Linked DNA regions of Bradyrhizobium sp. WD16. The protein of the gene in region 1 interacts with the protein of each later gene in a pairwise test. Links are inferred from orthologs where the notes say so. Each region holds a gene or a part of one and is shown in the gene's direction. Other genes may lie near its edges.

Region 1 (6,791 bases):
GACGAGAACGCCTGGGCCCGCGGCGAATTCGCCATGAGCTTCGGCCGGCGCCGGATGCATTATCGCAGCGGCTGGTACGTGGCGAGGGACGAGCCGAAGCTGCTGTTCGCCATGGGCATCCACGGCCAGAACCTGTTCGTCGACCGGGCCAATGGCCTCGTCATCGCCAAGCTGTCCGCGCAGAACGAGGCGGTCGACGGCCGGGCCGTCGGCCTGACCCATCGCGCCGTAGCCGAGTTGCGGCGCTGCCTCGCGTGAAGCTGGGTCGAAGCGACAACGGCCGGGCGAGGCCCGGCCGTTTTCATCCCGGTTTCGTCCGCTGCGAGTCAGGCGTGGGCGTGATCGGGGAACACCGCCTCGATCTTGGTCTTCAGCGTCGCGGCGTTGAACGGCTTGACGATGTAGTTATTCACGCCGGCCTTCTTGGCGGCGATGACGTTCTCGGTCTTCGATTCCGCGGTGATCATGATGAAGGGCGTGGTGGCGAGATTGGGGTCGGCCCGCACTTCCTTGAGCAGGTCGTAGCCGGTCATCGGCTCCATGTTCCAGTCGGAGATCACGAGGCCGTACTTCTTGCTGCGCATCTTGTTGAGCGCCGCCGAACCGTCATTGGCATCGTCGATATTCTCGAACCCGAGCTGCTTCAGAAGGTTGCGGATAATGCGGATCATGGTGCTGTAATCGTCCACCACCAGGACCGGCATCGACAAATCCATCGCCATCGCTCTCTCGCTCCCTGTATCGTCACGGCGCGCGTCGCCGCCGCGGCGAGCATGACCCGCCGGCCTGGCCCGGCGACGAAGCAGCCTCGAACTCCCGTCGTCGGCCGCCGCGCCTGTCCCTTACCCCTAGCACCGGGGCATTAAACAGCGCGTTAATCGCCCGCTTCGATCCTGCCAATCACGGCGGGGGCTGGATGTTCTTCCCGATCGCGAAGGGAAGTCGCGATGATGAAACCCCGGCTGGCGCTTGACTTGAGGCCGCCTCAGGCATCACGGTCCGCGGCGATGTCGACCACCCCTGCCCGCTTTCATGTCGTCCGCGACACAACGCCGCCCGAGGCCATTCCACCTGGCGCGGTGGTGGCGCTCGGTAACTTCGATGGCGTTCACCTCGGCCATCGCGCCGTCATCGGCGCCGCCCTGGAGATGGCCCAGGCCCAGGGCCGACCGGCCCTGGCGGTCACCTTCGAGCCCCATCCGCGCAGTTTCTTCAGCCCCAATACGCCGCAGTTCCGCCTCACCGACCTGCGCGACAAGCTGCGGCTCCTGGCCGCCACCGGCCTGTCCGGCGCCGTGGTGATGACCTTCGACGCGGCGCGCGCCCGCACCTCGGCGATGGACTTCATTAACCACGACCTGATCGGCCGCCTCGCGGTCAGCGGCATCTCGGTGGGCTTCGACTTCCATTTCGGCAAGGGCCGGGCGGGCTCGCCGCAGCTGCTGGCCGACGAGGGGCCGCGCCGCGGCATTTCGGTCCACATCCAGCCCCATATCGACGTCGAGGGCCGGGCGGTGTCGTCGACCGCGATCCGCAACGCGCTCGGCCTCGGACAGGTCGACGAGGCCGCCGAATTGCTGGGTTATCCCTGGTTCATCTCCGGCGAGGTGATCCATGGCGAGAAGCGCGGCCGCGATCTCGGCTATCCCACCGCCAATATCCGCCTCGATCCGGCCTGCGGCCTGCGCCACGGCATCTATGCGGTGCGGGTCGGCCGGGGCGCCGAGCGCTATGAGGCAGTGGCGAGCTTCGGCCGCCGGCCGACCTTCGACAACGGCGCGCCGCTGCTCGAGGTCTTCCTGTTCGACTTCAAGGGCGATCTCTATGGCAGCCGCCTCGACGTCGCCTTCATCGCCTTCCTGCGCGAGGAACAGAAATTCGACGGCATTCCGGCGCTGATCGCCCAGATGGACCAGGACAGCATCCGCGCCCGGGCGGCGCTCGCGGCCGCCCCCGAAGCCTTTCCCCGGCTCGGCGAGGTCGAGCTCTAAACCTCCGGCAGCGGTGCCGGGGCCTTTCCGTGGCCCGCCAGCTTTGCTAATGACGGGCCATCTTCAAGGACGGGACATGGCGTCGCAGCGCAACGACCACCGCGAGTTCGGCTCAATCGGGATTACCGGCCCGGCTTCCGCCTGAGCTTCCGCTCGGGGCGCAAGACCGGGACGAACCGACACTTGCCCATCACTTGTTGCCGATCAACTTGTGCCGATCAACCTGTGCCGATGACCGGGGCGCCCATACCGGGGTGCCGATCACTCGGCTGGCCATCCGGCCTTCAGCAGCGCACCGCCTGGTTCCAGATCCATGACCAATTCCAAAGCTTCCGACGCCAAGACTTCAACTGCCAAGACTTCAAGCGCCAAGACCGCAGAGGCCGCCGGCCACGATTATTCCAAGACGCTGTACCTGCCGCAGACCGATTTCCCGATGCGGGCCGGCCTGCCCCAGCGCGAGCCGGAGATCCTGGCGCGCTGGAACGACATCGACCTCTACCGCAAGCTGCGCGAGAGCGCCCGCGGCCGCGCCAAGTTCGTGCTGCATGACGGGCCGCCCTATGCCAACGGCCACATCCATATCGGGCATGCGCTCAACAAGATCCTGAAGGACCTGGTGACGCGGAGCCAGCAGATGCTCGGCTTCGATTCCAATTACGTGCCCGGCTGGGACTGCCACGGCCTGCCGATCGAATGGAAGATCGAGGAGGAGAACTACCGCTCCAAGGGCAAGACCAAGCCGGACCTGAAGAACTCGGCGGCGATGATCGCCTTCCGCCGCGAATGCCGGGCCTATGCCGGCCACTGGCTCGATGTCCAGCGCGAGGAATTCAAGCGCCTCGGCGTCGTCGGCGACTGGGCCCATCCCTACACCACCATGAGCCATCCCGCCGAGGCGCAGATCGCCCGCGAGATCATGAAATTCGCCGCCAACGGCACGCTCTATCGCGGCTCCAAGCCGGTGATGTGGTCGGTGGTCGAAAAGACCGCGCTGGCCGAGGCCGAAGTCGAGTACGAGGATCACACCTCCGACACCGTCTGGGTGAAATTCCCGGTGGCGCAGGTCGAACTCGCCGGCAGCACCGAGGCCACGCCGGCGCTGATCGAGGCCGTCGCCGGCGCCGCGGTCGTGATCTGGACCACCACTCCCTGGACGCTGCCGGGCAACCGCGCCATCAGCTTCTCGTCGAAGATCGGCTATGGCCTCTATCGCGTCACCGCGGCGCCGGCCGACAACTGGGCCAAGGCGGGCGATCTGCTCGTGCTCGCAGACAGCCTCGCCGAGGCGGTGTTCAAGCAGGCGCGGGTCGACGGCTTCGAGAGAGTGGGCGCGGTGCCCGCCACGGCGCTCGCCGCCATGGAGTGCGCCCATCCGCTCGCCGGCCTCGAGGGCGGCTACGAATTCCGCGTGCCGCTGCTCGACGGCGAGCACGTCACCGCCGACACCGGCACCGGCTTCGTCCACACCGCGCCGGGGCACGGCCGCGAGGACTTCGAGATCTGGACCGCCAACGCGCGGGCGCTCGCCGCCCGCGGCATCAATCCGGCCATCCCCTACACCGTCGACGCCGACGGCGCCCTGACCACCCAGGCGCCGGGCTTCACCGGCCGCCGCGTCCTCACCGACAAGGGCGAGAAGGGCGACGCCAACGAGGCGGTGATCAAGGCCCTGATCGAACGCGGCATGCTGCTGGCGCGCTCACGGCTCAAGCACCAGTATCCGCATTCCTGGCGCTCGAAGAAGCCGGTGATCTTCCGCAATACGCCGCAATGGTTCATCGCCATGGACCAGCCGATCGCCGACGATACCGGCGCTTCGAAGGACGGCGACACGCTGCGGGCGCGGGCGCTCAAGGCCATCGCCGCGACCCGCTGGGTGCCGCCCCAGGGCCAGAACCGCATCACCGGCATGATCGCCGGGCGGCCGGACTGGGTGGTCTCGCGCCAGCGCGCCTGGGGCGTGCCGATCACCGTCTTCGTCCGCGAGAAGGCCGACGGCTCGGTCGAGATCCTCAAGGACGAAGCCATCAACCAGCGCATCGCCGAGGCCTTCATGGAGGAAGGCGCCGACGCCTGGTACGCCGAGGGCGCAGCCGCCCGCTTCCTGGGCGCGCGCGCGAGCGAAGGCTGGCAGAAGGTCGACGACATCCTCGACGTCTGGTTCGATTCCGGCTCGACCCACGCCTTCGTGCTGGAGGATCAGCAGAACTTCCCGAGTCTCGCCGGCATCCGCCGCAAGGTCGATGGCGGCGGCGACACCGTGATGTATCTGGAAGGCTCGGACCAGCATCGCGGCTGGTTCCACTCGTCGCTGCTCGAGAGCTGCGGCACCCGCGGCCGTGCCCCCTACGACGTGGTGCTGACCCACGGCTTCACCCTGGACGAACAGGGCCGCAAGATGTCGAAGTCGCTCGGCAACACCGTCGAGCCGCAGAAGGTCATCGCACAGTCCGGCGCCGACATCCTGCGGCTATGGGTGGCGAGCTCGGATACCGCCGACGACCAGCGCATCGGCCCGGAGATCCTCAAGAACACCATCGAGACCTATCGCAAGCTGCGCAACACCATCCGCTGGATGCTCGGCACGCTGCATCACTTCCACCGCGACGACGCGGTCGAGGTGACGAAGATGCCGGAGCTCGAACGATTGATGCTGCACCGCCTCGCCGAACTCGATGGCGTGGTGCGCCGGGCCTATGCGGATTTCGACTACAAGACTGTGGTGGCGGCGCTCGCCGCCTTCATGAACACCGAACTGTCGGCGTTCTATTTCGACATCCGCAAGGACACGCTGTATTGCGATCCGCCGTCCTCGCCGGCGCGCAAATCGGCGCTCACCACCATCGACATGCTGTGCGACGCCATCCTGAAATGGCTGGCGCCGATCCTGTCCTTCACCTGCGACGAAGCCTGGCTGCTGTACCGGCCCGATGCGGAGCCTTCCGTGCATCTGACCACGTTCCGCGACGATCTTGCGTCGCTGCGCGACGACGCGTTGGCGGCGCGGTGGGAGACCATCCGGGCGGTGCGGCGGGTCATCACCGGCGCGCTGGAAGTCGAGCGCGCCGCCAAGAAGATCGGCTCCTCGCTCGAGGCCTCGCCGCTCGTCTACGTCTCCGATCCGGCCGTGTTGGCGCTGCTGGCCGATGTCGACCTGGCCGAGATCGCGATCACCTCGAATGCGATGCTGACCGATGCGGATGCGCCGGCGGACGCCTTCCGGCTCGCCGACGTGCCGGGCGTCGCGGTGGTGATCGAGCGCGCCGTGGGCACCAAATGCGCCCGGTCGTGGAAGATCCTGCCGACCGTCGGCAGCGATCCGCAGTACCCGGACGTGACGCCGCGCGACGCCGAGGCGCTGCGCGAATGGAAGGCGCTGGGCCATGCGGTCTAGTGCCCGCTTTCCGAAGTTCGTGATACAGCGCCGCACGTCCAACCACGAACTTCGGAAAGCAAAGGGCACTAGCAAACTTTATAATTCTAGTACCCTTTTGTTTCCGAAGTTCGTGTCCAGAGGATGCAGCAGGTGACTCACGAACTTCGGAAACAGGGTACTAGGGTCTTCCGCGGCGACGCCATGAGGCCGGCATGAAACCGCCGCTCCGCGCCGGCATCATTGCCGCCGCCATCACGCTGGTGCTCGACCAGGCCGCCAAGCAGTGGCTGCTGCAGATCTTCGATCTGCCGCGTCGCGGCGCCTATGAGGTGACGCCGTTCTTCGACCTCGTGATGGCCTGGAATACCGGCATCAGCTATGGCTGGTTCCAGAACCAGGGGCCCATCGGCCAGACCCTGCTGGTGGCGCTGAAGGCCGTGGCGGTGGTGGTGATGGCGATCTGGATGGCGCGGTCCCAGACCGTGCTCGCCAGCCTCAGCCTCGGTCTGATCATCGGCGGCGCGATCGGCAATGCGATCGACCGGCTGCTCTACGGCGCCGTGGTCGATTTTGCATTGCTGCACGCCCAGATCGGCGGGACCACCTATAACTGGTACGTCTTCAACCTCGCAGATGTGGCCATTGTTGCCGGTGTGGTGGGCCTCCTGTATGACTCCTTCTTTGGCAGGACCGCCGTAAAAGCGCCCTGATCCCGGCCGATACGGCCGTCTGCGAAGGCCCGTCCGACGGGCTGGCGCCTTCCGCCTAAGCGATTGATCGGATAAGGAAATCTGATCGGATGGGAATCATGCGAACCAGCAACATCCTGCCGCATCGCGGCCGCCAGGCCCTCTTTGGCGCGAGTTTGGGCCCGCGGCTGCGCCTCACCGCCTGCCTGCTCGGCGTCGGTCTCTGCCTCGCCGCGGGTGCCGCCCGCGCCGGCGACGACGGAGAAGACGATTCGACCTTCGAGGAGAGGCTGGTCCGCAACATCATGAGCGGCATCGGCGGCACCAACATGGACAGCAAGGGCATCGACTACCGCGAGCGTTCGCCGCTGGTGGTGCCGCGCAATCTCGACCTGCCGCCGCCGGAAAACGCCCGCGCCGAAAAGACCCCGGCGAACTGGCCCAAGGACCCTTCGATCGCCGCACGCAAGGCGGAGAAGGAAGCCGCGAGCCAGCAAAAGGCGGACATGTTCGAGTTGAACCGCCCGCTGACCCCTGCCGAGCTTGCACCCAAGCGCACGAAATCAGTCCGCGAAGCGACCACCCAGCAGCCTGGCAGCCAGCCTGACGCGTGGGGCGGCACCGGCAGCGGGCCGATGCTGGCGCCCTCACAGCTGGGGTTCAGCGGCGGGATGTGGTCCGGCATTTTCAAGGGCGGCAACTCTGCTGAGGTCGGCCAGTTCAAGGGCGAGC
Region 2 (4,442 bases), 1.9 Mb from region 1 along the record:
CGTCTACGAGGCGCCGCTGCGGCTGTGGCATTGGGTCAATGCCCTCGCCATCGTGGTGCTGGCGGTGAGCGGCTATTTCATCGGCTCGCCGCCGCCCACCCTGTCGGGGGAGGCGAGCAGCCACTTCCTGATGGGCTATATCCGCTTCACCCATTTCGCCGCCGGTTACATCCTCATCGTCGGCTTCGCCCTGCGGATCTATTGGGCCTTCGCCGGCAATTCCCATGCCCGGCAGATGTTCATTCCGCCGGTGACCAGCCGCGCCTGGTGGCGCGATGTGCTGCACGAGATCAGATGGTATTTCTTCATTGCCCGCGAGCCGAAGAAGTACGAAGGCCATAACCCGCTCGCGACCCTGACCATGCATGTCGCCTTCCTCTGGGGCATCATCTTCATGATGGTGTCCGGCTTCGCGCTCTATGGCGAAGGCGAAGGCATGGGGTCGTGGCAGTATCGGCTGTTCTCGAGCTGGGTCATTCCGCTGTTCGGCAACAGCCAGAACGTCCACACCTGGCATCACATCGGCATGTGGGCGATCGTGTGCTTCGTGCTGGTTCACGTCTATGCCGCCGTCCGCGAGGACGTGATGTCCCGCCAGAGCATCGTCAGCACCATGATCTCGGGCTGGCGGCAATTCAGGGACGACCGGCCCGCCGACGATTGAAGGCGAGCTTTCGCCTGCTGCCGTCCGATCGTCGACCTGACGGGGTGCGCTGCCGCGCATCCCGTCTTTGTTTTTGGGGCGGCGCATTCGCATGGCCAGTGCCTGACCACAGTGGCTTGCCGTCGGGAGGACGGACGCCACCCCCACCGGATCAAGTGCATCGCCATGGAAGTAGGCTTTCCACGGCGTCGCTCGGATTGGAAGCATAGCGTCCATCAGGTCGCGTCGAGCCCCCCGGTCGATCCTCCTAACCCCTTGCACTTGAATGCATACCGGGATCTGGCCCGCCCCTTGCTAATGCTTTTGTCACGCAACACTCACGCGTCCCGTGAAAGAGAAGGGTGTGCGATGGGATCGCCAAGGGTACTGGTCCTCGGGATCGGCAATCTGCTGTGGGCCGACGAGGGCTTCGGTGTCCGCGCCGTCGAGGCGCTGCACCGCGACTATGACCTGCCCGACAATGTCCGCCTGATGGATGGAGGCACCCAGGGCCTCTATCTCGTCGACCACGTGCGCAACGCCGACATCCTCGTGGTGTTCGACGCGGTCGACTATGGCCTGCCGCCCGGCACCATCAAGCTCGTCGAGGATGACGAAGTGCCGAAGTTTCTCGGCGCCAAGAAGATCAGCCTGCACCAGACCGGCTTCCAGGAAGTGCTCGCCACCGCCGAGCTGCTCGGCGGCGGCCCCGGCCATCTGCTGCTGGTCGGGGTCCAGCCGGTCGAGCTCGAGGATTTCGGCGGCTCGTTGCGCGAGGCGACCAAGGACCGCATCGCTCCCGCCATCAGCCATGCCCTCGACTATCTCGCCCGCTTCGGCGTCACGGCGCGTCTGCGCGAGGTCCCGCGCGACGACGCCGAGACGCTGGCCTGCCGCCACATGGTGATGTCGCGCTACGAGGACGAGCGCCCGTCGGATGAAGAAGCCTGCCGCAGCGGCGATGCCCGCGTGCTGGCCTGGACCGCGCCTGATGCGGCGGATGCCGACGCGCGGCCGGAGGACGCCTGATGTGCATTGGTGTACCCATGCGGGTCGTCGCCGCAAGTTCCGGCTACGCCGTGTGTGAGGGCATGGGCGCGCGCCGCGAGATCGATATGCGGATCGTCGGCGACCAGCCGCCAGGCACCTTCGTGCTGGTCTTCATCGATGCCGCACGCGAGGTGATCTCGCCCGAGCAGGCCGAGCTCGTCGCTCGCGCGCTCTCGGCGCTGCAACTCGCCGTCGACGGCGCGGGCGCCTCTCCTGCGGATTTCGACCACCTCTTTCCCGATCTCGCCGACCGCGAGCCGGAACTGCCGGCTCATCTGAAAACCAGCCTCCCGACCGCCTCATGAGGATCATCGTCCGATGTCGACGTCCCTGATCGATGCTCTCGTCGAACGCCACGGCTTTGCCGTGGTCGACGACGCCACACTCGATGCCTTCCTGGAAGCGAACGAGCATTCGCTGCTGTTCTTCGCCGGCGACGCCGACCGCCTGGTGGAAAGCGCCGATGCCGCGGTGATCCTGGTTGAGCTCGCCAAGACTTTCCGCGGCCGCTTCACGCCCGCCCTGGTGGCGAAGGCCGCCGAACGGTCGCTGCAGCGTCGCTTCCTCTTCAACGCCTTTCCGGCCTTCGTGCTGATGCGCCGGGCCGGCTATCTCGGCGCCATCACCCGCCTGCTCGACTGGGGCGACTACCTGACCGAGATTTCCGCCCTTCTGCAGCGCGAGGTCAGCGATCCACCGCCGTTCCGCCTGCCGGACGGCTGCGCCATTCCGGCCCCGGCGCCGACTGGCCGGCTCAATCGCGACCTCGGCATCGACACGGGAGAATGGCAATGACGTCGAGCCTTGGTCCTGTCGTCGGCGCCGGCAGCCAGCCCCTGGATGAGGATGGCGCCGAGCTCGCCTACATGGAAATGCCGAAGTCCATGCGGACCTACTCCATGCCGGCGGTGCCGGAGCCGGAGGAGGTGGAGGACGTCACTGCGGCCCTCGCCGTGCTCGCGAAAGTGCGTGACGCCCTCGACGAGGGCCGCGCCGCGCGCTTCGACCTGACGGGGCTCGATGCCGCCAACCGCGCCTTTGTCGACCAGATTCTCGGCGAAGGCGAGGTCAGCATTGTCGCCGGCGCCACCATCCAGGCGCAGGAATCGGTGCTGGCCGGGGTGTGGCGCGTGCACGAGGTCGATACCGCCGGCCGCCTCGGCAGCGACATCATCGAGACCGGCGACTTTCCCGCCAGCGTGCTGGCGATGGCCATGACCGGCACGTCGGCGGCGCTGACGCCGCACGAAGGCGAACTGCCTTCGATGGTCTACAATGCGCCGGCGCTGGTCACCGAAATGGCCGACCGCCTGGCGACGCGGGCCTCGGGCGATGCCGCCCACGTCATCAATCTGAGCCTGCTGCCGCTGTCCGACGAAGACGTCGATTTCCTCGATGCCCGTCTCGGGCCGGGCGTCGTGACCATCCTGTCGCGCGGTTATGGCAATTGCCGGATCTCGTCCACCGCGACGCGCCACGGCTGGTGGGTGCGCTACTTCAACTCGCGCGACGCCATCATCCTCAACACCATCGAGATCACCGAGGTGCCGAGCGTCGCCTGCGCCGCGCCGGAGGACCTCGAGGACAGCGCCCAGCGGCTCGGCGAAATCCTGAGGGTCTATCAGTGACCGATCATTTCTTCGCGGGATCGTTTGGTGGCGACAACGCCAAGCTGACCGAGCAGAGCCGGCTCGAATGCCGGATCTGCTGGTATGTCTACGACCCCGCCGAAGGCGACGACTACTGGCAGATCGCACCGGGCACGCCTTTCGCCAGCCTGCCGGATCACTGGACCTGCCCCAATTGCGACGGCGCCAAGGCGGGCTTTCTCCTGCTCGACGGCGATGGCCATGATCACGCCGATGATCAAACCCGTCATCACCCCCATGACTGACGTCTCACCGGCAGCGGCGACGGCGCAAGCGGCGGCCGCGGCGAAGCTGCAGGCGGCATTCGAGGCGCTGTACCGCGACCGCATGCAGGACGTGCCGATCCTCAATGGCAGGCTCCGCGTCGCCTGCATCGGCATGCGCGGCTGTGACGACGGCTGGCTGGCGGCGCTGGTCACCCCCTGGTTCATCAATCTGATGCTGCTGCCGGCGAGTGCCGAAGCGGCCGAGGCCTGGCGCGGCATCGACATCGGCGGCAAGAGCCTGCATCAGTTTCCCGCCGGCCGTTTCGAATTCATCATGGGTGAGCTGGCGGACATCGGCCGCTATCGCATGTGCTCGCTGTTCTCGCCGGTGCTCGAATTCGAGGATCAGGCCGCCGCCGAACTGACCGCGGCGGCGGCGCTCGATGCGCTGTTCGATGCGGAGCACGGCGACAACGCCGAGGCGCGCGCGAGCGGGGCTGTCGCGGCCGAGCAGGCCGCGGTCGTCGCGCCGGCAGCGACGGCCGGGACGCCGAGCCGCCGCGGACTGCTGTTCGGTCCGGCGTCGGTCCGGGGCGGCCAGTCATGACCCTCGCCGGCCGGCTGGAGATCGAGCTCGACGGATCGCGCGCCCTGGCCCGCATCGGCTCCAGCCGCCCGCTCATGGTCGCGCGCAATTTTCTCGGACGAACGCCCGCCGAAGTGCTGCAATCGTTGCCGCTGCTGTTCGGCGTGTGCGGCATGGCGCAAGGCGTAGCCTTCGTCACTGCCTGCGAGAAGGCGCTCGGCATTGCCGCCACGGCGGCGCGGCGCCGGCTCCGCGACGTTCTCGTGCTGTCGGAAACCGCGCGCGAGCATCTGCTGCGCATCGCCATG

Evidence for each region. Proteins that work in one complex are often made in the same cells at the same time.
Region 2: the proteins of ileS (region 1) and DB459_RS04280 interact in binary tests that used the Escherichia coli proteins (3 or more experiments, as listed by UniProt). The link is inferred for Bradyrhizobium sp. WD16 from one-to-one orthologs.

What each region holds. Positions count from the first base shown.
Region 1 is NZ_CP028908.1:2,802,653-2,809,443, reverse strand. Bases 1,998-5,588 are described here. They hold ileS (isoleucine--tRNA ligase), read left to right. Parts: upstream 1,998-2,304; coding sequence 2,305-5,388; downstream 5,389-5,588. Other genes in these bases: lspA (signal peptidase II), read left to right, coding at 5,583-5,588. Outside these bases: DB459_RS13005 (serine hydrolase), read left to right, coding at 1-258; DB459_RS13000 (response regulator), read right to left, coding at 327-722; DB459_RS12995 (bifunctional riboflavin kinase/FAD synthetase), read left to right, coding at 1,008-1,991; more of lspA, read left to right, coding at 5,589-6,080; DB459_RS12980 (hypothetical protein), read left to right, coding at 6,179-6,791. UniProt on the Escherichia coli protein: Catalyzes the attachment of isoleucine to tRNA(Ile). As IleRS can inadvertently accommodate and process structurally similar amino acids such as valine, to avoid such errors it has two additional distinct tRNA(Ile)-dependent editing activities.
Region 2 is NZ_CP028908.1:907,059-911,500, reverse strand. What follows is about bases 1-2,842. They hold DB459_RS04280 (HyaD/HybD family hydrogenase maturation endopeptidase), read left to right. Parts: upstream 1-1,012; coding sequence 1,013-1,672; downstream 1,673-2,842. Other genes in these bases: DB459_RS04265 (hydrogenase expression/formation protein), read left to right, coding at 2,485-2,842; DB459_RS04270 (hydrogenase-1 expression HyaE), read left to right, coding at 2,012-2,488; DB459_RS04275 (HypC/HybG/HupF family hydrogenase formation chaperone), read left to right, coding at 1,672-1,998; cybH (Ni/Fe-hydrogenase, b-type cytochrome subunit), read left to right, coding at 1-664. In the rest of the region: more of DB459_RS04265, read left to right, coding at 2,843-3,321; DB459_RS04260 (rubredoxin), read left to right, coding at 3,318-3,587; [NiFe]-hydrogenase assembly chaperone HybE, read left to right, coding at 3,556-4,155; DB459_RS04250 (nickel-dependent hydrogenase large subunit), read left to right, coding at 4,152-4,442.